Regions from separate parts of the Savagea faecisuis genome, predicted to be linked through region 1. Evidence: predicted binding sites of a transcription regulator. Region 1 holds the regulator's gene; the other holds the start of a gene.
The links. The regulator LexA, encoded in region 1, represses DNA repair genes until DNA is damaged. The targets are predictions, from matches to a motif close to CGAACATATGTTCG.
Positions count from the first base shown of each region.

Region 2: a site for LexA is predicted at 1,610-1,623, ahead of uvrB (excinuclease ABC subunit UvrB). Genes of this name have one in related genera too.

Region 1 covers NZ_JBHTJF010000022.1:332,429-336,867, forward strand. The annotation lists gene miaA (tRNA (adenosine(37)-N6)-dimethylallyltransferase MiaA) at 1-641, shown strand, start outside; gene hfq (RNA chaperone Hfq) at 686-895, shown strand; gene ACFQ0V_RS06390 (methionine gamma-lyase family protein) at 918-2,183, shown strand; gene lexA (transcriptional repressor LexA) at 2,224-2,844, opposite strand; gene ACFQ0V_RS06400 (hypothetical protein) at 2,997-3,218, shown strand; gene ACFQ0V_RS06405 (YneB family resolvase-like protein) at 3,215-3,862, shown strand; gene ACFQ0V_RS06410 (DUF896 domain-containing protein) at 3,929-4,159, shown strand; gene tkt (transketolase) at 4,251-4,439, shown strand, end outside.
Region 2 covers NZ_JBHTJF010000041.1:19,877-24,315, reverse strand. The annotation lists gene uvrB (excinuclease ABC subunit UvrB) at 1-1,562, opposite strand, end outside; gene ACFQ0V_RS11965 (IDEAL domain-containing protein) at 1,738-1,968, opposite strand; gene ACFQ0V_RS11960 (ABC transporter permease) at 2,090-3,298, opposite strand; gene ACFQ0V_RS11955 (ABC transporter ATP-binding protein) at 3,291-4,031, opposite strand; gene ACFQ0V_RS11950 (HIT family protein) at 4,158-4,439, shown strand, end outside.

The DNA.
Region 1 (4,439 bases):
AAGCGATTATCGTTGGAGGGACGGGTCTTTACGTTCAAGCAGTTTTGTATGATTTTCAATTTACAGAACAAGCGACGGATGAAACGGTTCGTGAAGCGTACGAACAGCGAGCAACTGAAGAAGGTTTAGACGTACTGTATGCGGAACTTGTTGAAAAAGATCCCGAAAGTGCAAAGACGATTCATCCGAACAATAGCCGCCGCATCATTCGGGCGCTCGAAATTTATGATACGACAGGGCGAACGAAAGGAGAACATGAGCAAGAGAAGGGACAAGATGTCGTTTATCCTCATTTGCTCGTAGGCTTGCAGTGGGAACGAGCGCATTTATATGAGCGCATTAATACACGGGTTGAGCTCATGGTCGAAGAAGGGTTAGAAGCGGAAGTAGAAGCGCTTTATAAAAAAGGATTAAAAGATGCTCAATCGATGAGCGGCATCGGTTATAAAGAATGGATTCCTTACTTTGAAGGGAAGCGTACGAAAGAAGAAGTCGTATCACTTATTCAACGCAATACACGGCGCTATGCGAAACGTCAAATGACATACTTCAACAATAAAATGGACGTCCATTGGCTCGATGCTACATCTCCGATGGAGCAAAAAATAACAGAAATCATTAGACGTCTTCAGGAAGAATGAGGTAAAATGTCGTATAGTACGAAAAATCGATAGGAGGAGAGCAAATGACGACACAAAATATGCAAGATGTTTTTTTAAACAGCTTACGTAAAGAAGGCATTTTTGTCACAGTATTTTTAACGAACGGTTTTCAGTTAAAAGGGATTATTAAATCATATGATAACTACACAGTGTTGCTTGAAACAGATGGTAAACAGCAATTAATTTACAAGCATGCCATTTCTACATATGTCCCAGCAAAACCAGTATTGTAAATAGAGAAAAGGATGGTCAACGATGATGATTCAACCATTTGATGCGCGTTTGATGGAGCGCGTCGACGAAATGGAAAAACAAATTGAACCGTATACGAAAGAAATGGAGCGCATCGCTTTTCATAACCAACGTAAAGTGCTTGCCGCTTTCAGTAAGAACAAAGTGAGCGACTTCCATTTGAGCGGCTCAACAGGATACGGATATGATGATAACGGACGAGATACACTGGAACAAATTTATGCGGATACGTTCGGAGCAGAAAGTTGTATCGTCCGTAACCAAATTATTTCAGGGACACATGCGATTGCGATTAGCTTATTCGGCGTATTACGTCCGGGCGATGATTTATTGTACATTACAGGAGAGCCGTACGATACGCTCGCTTCCATTGTAGATGGTGGCGAAGAAGATACAGGTTCTTTGAAAGATTACAATATCGGATACCGTCATGTTGAATTGACAGAAGACGATAATGTCGATTTCGACGCAGTACGCGCAAGCATTACAGACAAGACGAAAGTGATCGGCATTCAACGTTCAAAAGGATATTCAGATCGTCGTTCATTCACGATTGCAGAAATTGATGAAATGATTCAAGAAGTGCGTAAAATGAAAGAAGATGTCATTATTTTTGTCGACAACTGTTACGGAGAATTTGTAGAAGAATTCGAACCGACACAAGTAGGCGCGGACTTAATGGCGGGTTCTTTAATTAAAAACCCAGGTGGCGGACTTGTGCGAACAGGTGGATACGTTGCAGGACGGGAAGATCTCGTAAATCGCTGTGCATACCGTATGACTTCTCCTGGTCTCGGTCGTGAAGCGGGCGCTTCTTTAGATACATTGTTAGAAATGTATCAAGGCTTTTTCTTAGCTCCTCATATCGTCAGCCAAGCGGTAAAGGGCGCTATTTTCACAGCGGCTTTACTCGAATCATTCGGCATGAGCACGACGCCTTCGTACAAAGCGAAGCGCACAGATTTAATTCAATCGGTCAACTTCCAAACACCGGAGCAAATGATCGGATTTTGTCAAATGATTCAACAAAACTCGCCAGTTGATGCGCATTACGCACCAGAACCATCGTACATGCCGGGCTATGCGGATGATGTGATCATGGCAGCAGGAACATTCATTCAAGGGTCAAGTATTGAATTGACAGCAGACGGTCCAATTCGTCCACCGTATACAGCGTATGTTCAAGGCGGTTTAACGTATGAGCACGTCAAAGCGGCTGTTCTTTCCTCTGTCGAACAACTAATTGAAAAACAAATGATTCAACTATAAATAAAAAATCCTTTACGCAAAATTTGCGTAAAGGATTTTTTTAATGGAATGTGCGGAACACACCGACAACTTTACCTAAAATTGAAACGTTCGGCAAAATGATCGGATCCATTGAACTGTTTTCAGGTTGTAAACGGAAATGGTTATTTTCTTTAAAGAAACGCTTCACGGTCGCTTCATCTTCATCTGTCATCGCAACGACAATCTCTCCATTTTCAGCTGTCATCTGTTGCTTCACGATGACATAGTCCCCATTTAAAATACCTGCTTCAATCATACTTTCACCTTGAATTTCAAGCATGAATAATTGCGAATCCTTCGTTCCGAACGTATCCGGAATCGGGAAGTATTCTTCGATATTTTCAATCGCATCGATCGGTGCACCAGCTGTCACTTTGCCAATGAGTGGTACGTGAATGACTGGAGATTTCAGCTCTTCGATTCCATGTGGATCGAGCACTTCAATCGCGCGTGGTTTTGTAGGGTCACGGCGGATAAATCCGCGCTTTTCTAAACGGTCGAGATGTCCATGAACAGTTGAGCTAGAAGCGAGTCCAACCGCTTCGCCGATCTCTCGGACAGAAGGTGGATAGCCTTTCTCTCTTACTTCACTTTTAATGAAATCTAAAATGCTTTGTTGACGTGCAGTAATTTTTTTCATGGAATTCCTCCCTTACTATTTTATAAAGCGATTATAACATGTGTTCGTATGCAAGGCAAACAATAGTTCGTAAAATCTGTTGACAAATACGAACGCACTTTCTATAATGAGAACATACATTTGCGAACAAACATTCTTTCGGAGGGATTTCAATGAAATATATTCAACAATACAGTTATTTTTTTATGTTAAGCATCGTGTTATCATGTATAACAATGATCGGTTTGTATATAGATAGCCAAGCGACGAGCGAGCAAAGAGGAGAACAATTGGAAAACCCAATGCCTTCTATCGTGCAGCAAGAACAAATTTTATTGAATCAAGAAATTGCCTATTATAAAAAAGAAGAGCGAAAGGACGGAAATCGAAAGTGAAAAAAGCGGTTATTTATTGTCGAGTGAGCACAGAGAAAGAACAACAACAAACGTCATTACAGCGCCAAAGAGAAGAACTGCTTGAGCTTGCAAAATCGATGGATTATAAAACAATCGCCGTATTCGAAGACGAAGCGAGCGGTTATGACGTCGAACGTGACGGTTTAATGGATTTATTGGAATGTTTAAAAGAAGAGCGAGTCGATGCCTTATTTATTCAAGATGAGACACGCATCGGGCGGGGACATGCGAGAATTGCGATTTTGCATTTGCTAGAGAAGACGAACACGACGCTCATTACAAACAGCGATCAAGGTCCTTTCGTACTATCGGATATGGAGGCGATGGTGCTTGAGATTTTAGCGGTCGTGGAAGAATATCAGCGTAAAATTCACAATGCGAAAATTAAACGTGGAATGAAGCGAGCAATCGAACAAGGATATCGACCGGAACTGAATTTGAAAAATCGCGGAAACCCAGAAGGGCGTGCACGTTTAACAATTCCGATTGAAGAGATCGTCTCTTTGCGCAATAAAGGGATGACATTTGATGAAATTACGACCGTCTTAAATGGGCTAGGATATGAAGCGAGTAAAGCGACGATTCATCGCCGTTACAAAGAGTACGAAAAAGAGCAAGCGTAAGTAGTTGCACTTTTCTCCAATATTGTATAACGTCTACATAGTGAAAAATATTGGAGGAATGAAGACATGTTATCACCAGATAAATTACAACGAATTAACGAATTAGCTAAAAAAGCGAAAACGACAGGATTATCAATCGAAGAGGCAAAAGAACAGACGTCTCTTCGCAAACAATATTTAGAGACATTCCGCAACACGATGCGCGACACGATTGAACATGTGAAAATTATCGATCCGGAAGGAAACGATGTCACTCCTGAAAAAGTGAAGGAAAAACGTCACAATAATTTGAATTAACGGGATAGACATTGTATTTCGACGTCGAATTGACTAAACTAATACATGATAGTTCTAATAATGTTCATATGTGAAAGGATGTACAAAACTGATGACAAAAGAAAAAGATCAATTAGCGATTAATGCGATCCGTACATTATCGATTGATGCGATTGAAAAGGCGAACTCTGGTCACCCAGGACTTCCGATGGGAGCTGCTCCGATGGCTTATACGCTATGGGCGAAACAGATGAATCATAACCCGGATAATCCGAATTGGTTCAACCGTGACCGTTTCGTT
Region 2 (4,439 bases), on a different contig from region 1:
TCTAAAATCGCCACGAGCGATACTTCCGGTATGTCAATTCCTTCACGCAATAAGTTAATCCCGACGAGTACGTCATACGTTCCGAGACGTAAATCTCGTATAATTTCAATACGTTCTAACGTTTTAATTTCAGAATGTAAATATTGCACTTTAATGCCGAGCTCTTTTAAATAATCGGTTAAATCTTCACTCATTTTTTTCGTCAATGTCGTAATTAATACACGCTCATTTTTTTCAATGCGCGCATTAATTTCTCCGACGAGGTCATCGATTTGTCCATGAATCGGACGCACTTCTACAACGGGGTCTAACAAGCCGGTCGGTCGAATAATTTGTTCGACCATTTTCGGTGTATGTTCTAATTCATACGGGCCTGGCGTCGCTGATATGTACATCGCTTGGTGTACGTGTTGCTCAAACTCTTCAAACTTCAACGGACGGTTGTCGAGTGCGCTCGGTAGACGGAAACCGTGATCGACGAGCACTTGTTTACGCGCTTGGTCTCCGTTATACATGCCTCGAATTTGAGGTAATGTAACGTGACTTTCATCGACGACGATGACGAAATCATCCGGGAAATAGTCAAGCAATGTGTACGGTGTCGCGCCCGCTTCACGCAACGTTAAATGGCGTGAATAGTTCTCGATTCCCGAACAAAATCCCATCTCTTTCATCATTTCTAAATCGTAACGTGTACGTTGTTCTAAACGTTGAGCTTCCAGCAATTTTCCTTCTTCGTTTAATACGGCGAGACGTTCCTCTAATTCTTTCTCAATATTAATAATTGCCTTTTCCATCTTTTCAGAACGGGTGACGAAGTGAGAAGCCGGATAAACGGCGATATGTTCACGATCGCCGATAACCTCTCCCGTCAGCGCATCCACTTCTCGTATACGGTCGATTTCGTCTCCGAAAAATTCGATGCGAATACAATGTTCATCGCGAGATGCAGGGAATAGTTCGACGACATCCCCACGCACACGGAACGTTCCGCGCGTAAAGTTTATATCGTTGCGCGTATATTGAATGTCGACTAATTTACGAAGCATCTCATCGCGTCCAATTTCCATTCCGACGCGCACTGAAAACACGAGCTCCTTATATTCTTCTGGATTCCCGAGTCCGTATATACAAGAGACAGAAGCGACGATTAACACGTCTTGCCTCTCAAATAAAGCACTCGTCGCCGAGTGACGCAATTTATCAATTTCATCGTTAATGCTTGCGTCTTTTTCTATAAAAGTATCCGTCTGCGGCACATACGCTTCCGGCTGATAATAATCGTAATAACTGACGAAATATTCGACCGCATTATTCGGAAAAAACTCTTTAAACTCACTGTACAGTTGCCCCGCTAACGTTTTGTTATGAGCGATGACTAAAGTAGGTTTGTTAATTTCCTTTACAACATTGGATACGGTGAACGTCTTTCCTGTTCCCGTCGCTCCAAGTAACGTTTGATGCTTTTCGCCCCGTTCGATTCCAGCGACTAACTCGCGAATCGCTTGCGGTTGATCTCCCGCTGGCTCGTAAGGTGACACTAACTCAAATCGTTCAGACAATCGAATCACTCCTTCATTCACATAGTTCTATTTTAACACACTTTTTACGAACGTACGTTTTTTAACTCTTCCCTCTTTCCGTATGAAAAAACATAAAAAAACGGCTGAATCTCCCCTAAGATTCAACCGTTCTCTATGTATGAGCGCTGCTTTGCTTGCACAAAACAGCGTTTTTTCACTTTTCCTCGATCGTCCCCAACAATTGAGTGTAATGTTGAAACGCTTCAACATCTCGTTCATCCAATGCTCGATCAATCAACCCTTCAATACGAGCGATTGTTTGTTCATGATGAACAGATTGTAAAAATAAATCCGTGTAAATGTCTGAAAGCAATTGATTCGTTTCTTCCTGAAATTGTCTCTGCGCAGTAGTCGGTAATTGTTTGTAAAAATATTTGTTCTCCATTCCCATCACCTCTGTCAGCTTTTTTCTATTATAAAAAAACTTTTTACGAATTGCAATCAATTTTTCTGAATATTTCGTTTTTAGTACAAACAACCTACCAATAATAGGTAGATTGTTCGTGTCATGACTTCGGTCTTGTCGAAAACATCGTTATGCCGCTAATCGCTTGTAAAATGACGAATAACAATAAACCTTCTGCCATTTTATCCCGTACGAAAAACGCGATGATGACGATAATAAATATTTGAATCGTTCCGAGTTGAAAAACAATTTTCTCGACTGCATCTCGACGACCTTTCTGTTCGATTGGAAACAGTCTGTCCATTTTGAAATGTTTCGTCTGACTTAAATACGCTAACAATTGGCTGACGAGCGCAAACTGCAAACTCGATACGAAGACGATCATTAATAGATGAGATTCAATGAAAGCGACTCCGAATGCCATTAAGACGAACAGTCTTAAATAAAGACGAAACAGTTCATCTGTCCTTACAAATGTACGACTCAATAAGTATTGGAAGCTTTTCTCCTTTTCAAAAGGCTTCGATGCCGTCATTAAAAACGATGCGTATGAACGACGGCGCACTTTCCCTTGAATGTGCGGAACGTCTGTAAACAAGTTCGCAAACTGATAAAAGCGCATCATTCGATTGTTTTCGAGCGCGATAAAATGATCGAATGGAAATGGCTCTGTCGCTGCACGTTTTTTCCAAACGCCTTGCGATACGTATCCGTATACGATGACGACGATCGCCACCACGACATACCAACTCGTCAACAAAGCGTAAATGAGCGCCCAACTTAATACGTAATGCGCGATATACAGCACATACATATGACGTCCACGATGACTATGGCGATAATACCATTCACCATGCGTCAATAAAAAATGCCAAACGAATAATGAAGCTAAAAACAACAACATTTCCAGTGGCGCAAACGCATATTTCGTATTGATGAGCGGAAGTAATACAATCGCCGTTACGACCGGTAAAATAAATTTCGTACTTACCGTCCATCTAAGCGATGCTTGCGTATACGTCGTCAATTGATGTTCTAAAGGTAAAAAGTAGACAGCGTCCGCTTCCCGAAACAATGTCGCAGGATTTCGAAAAATAAATGTGAGCGCTAATAAAGTCGTCACGACGAGCGCGACAGGAAACTCTTCAGGTATCACTTTCAACCATTCGCTGTACGCTAGACCTCCCGCTCCTAAAGCGAAGACGATGACGATCATTAAATGTCCCGTAAAGACGTATTTTAAATATTTTTGCGTCTCCATTTGGTATTCAGCGAAGCGGCGTTTCCAAATGCTTTGTAAACTATCCATTGGCCTGCTCCTTCGTCATCGCAATGTACAAATCATCCAATGACGCACCTTCCATGCCGAAGCTTGCGCGCAAATCATCCATCGTTCCGAACGCTTTCACACGTCCTTCATGTAAAAAGACGATTTTGTCACAATACTTTTCCGCTGTCGATAACATATGGGTCGACATTAACACAGCTGCTCCACCACGTTTGCGCTCTTCGATTTGCTCTAACAACGAATGAATGCCGAGCGGATCGAGTCCGACAAACGGTTCGTCGATAATATACAAAGCGGGATTAACTAAAAACGCACTCATGATCATCACTTTTTGACGCATCCCTTTTGAAAAATGCGCCGGGAACCAACGGAGTCTTTTCTCCATATGAAATTCTTCCAACAACGCTTTCGAACGAACGATGTAATCATCTTCCGATAAACCGTACGCCATCGCTGTCAATTTCAAATGCTCTTCTAGTGTTAACTCTTCATATAAGACAGGAGTTTCTGGTATGTATGAAAACGACTGACGATATCCTTCCATATTGCCTTCTAATGTGTGCCCTGCAATTTCAATCGTTCCAGCATGTTGACGCAATAAGCCGATAATATGTTTAATCGTCGTACTTTTCCCTGCTCCGTTCAAACCGATCAAGCCGACTAACTCTCCTGCTTCTACTTCAAATCCTAAATGATGCAAGACAGGTTTTCGTGTATAACCACCTGTCACATCTGTTAATTTTAAAACCGCCATGGGATCCCCTCTCTTCCTTTCTTCATTTTAACAAATGTCATCGGAAAGTTACATTGATACAAAGACGTTTACCAAGTTTTATGCTACACTGAAGATAGATAAAAACGAATAAAAGGAGTGGTTGAGATGGTTTCTTGTATTTTCTGTAATATTATTAACGGTACGATTCCGAGCGAAAAAGTGTATGAAGATGAGCACGTTTATGCATTCATGGACATTACACCTGTTGCGAAAGGTCATTTACTACTCATTCCGAAAGTCCACCGTGAAAACGTTTACGACATGATGGAAGACGAAGCGGCAAACTTATTCCGTGCTGTGCCTAAAATTGCGAATGCTTTAAAAGCAGAGTTCCAACCGGCGGGCATGAACTTATTGCAAAATAACGGTTCACATGCAGGACAGACG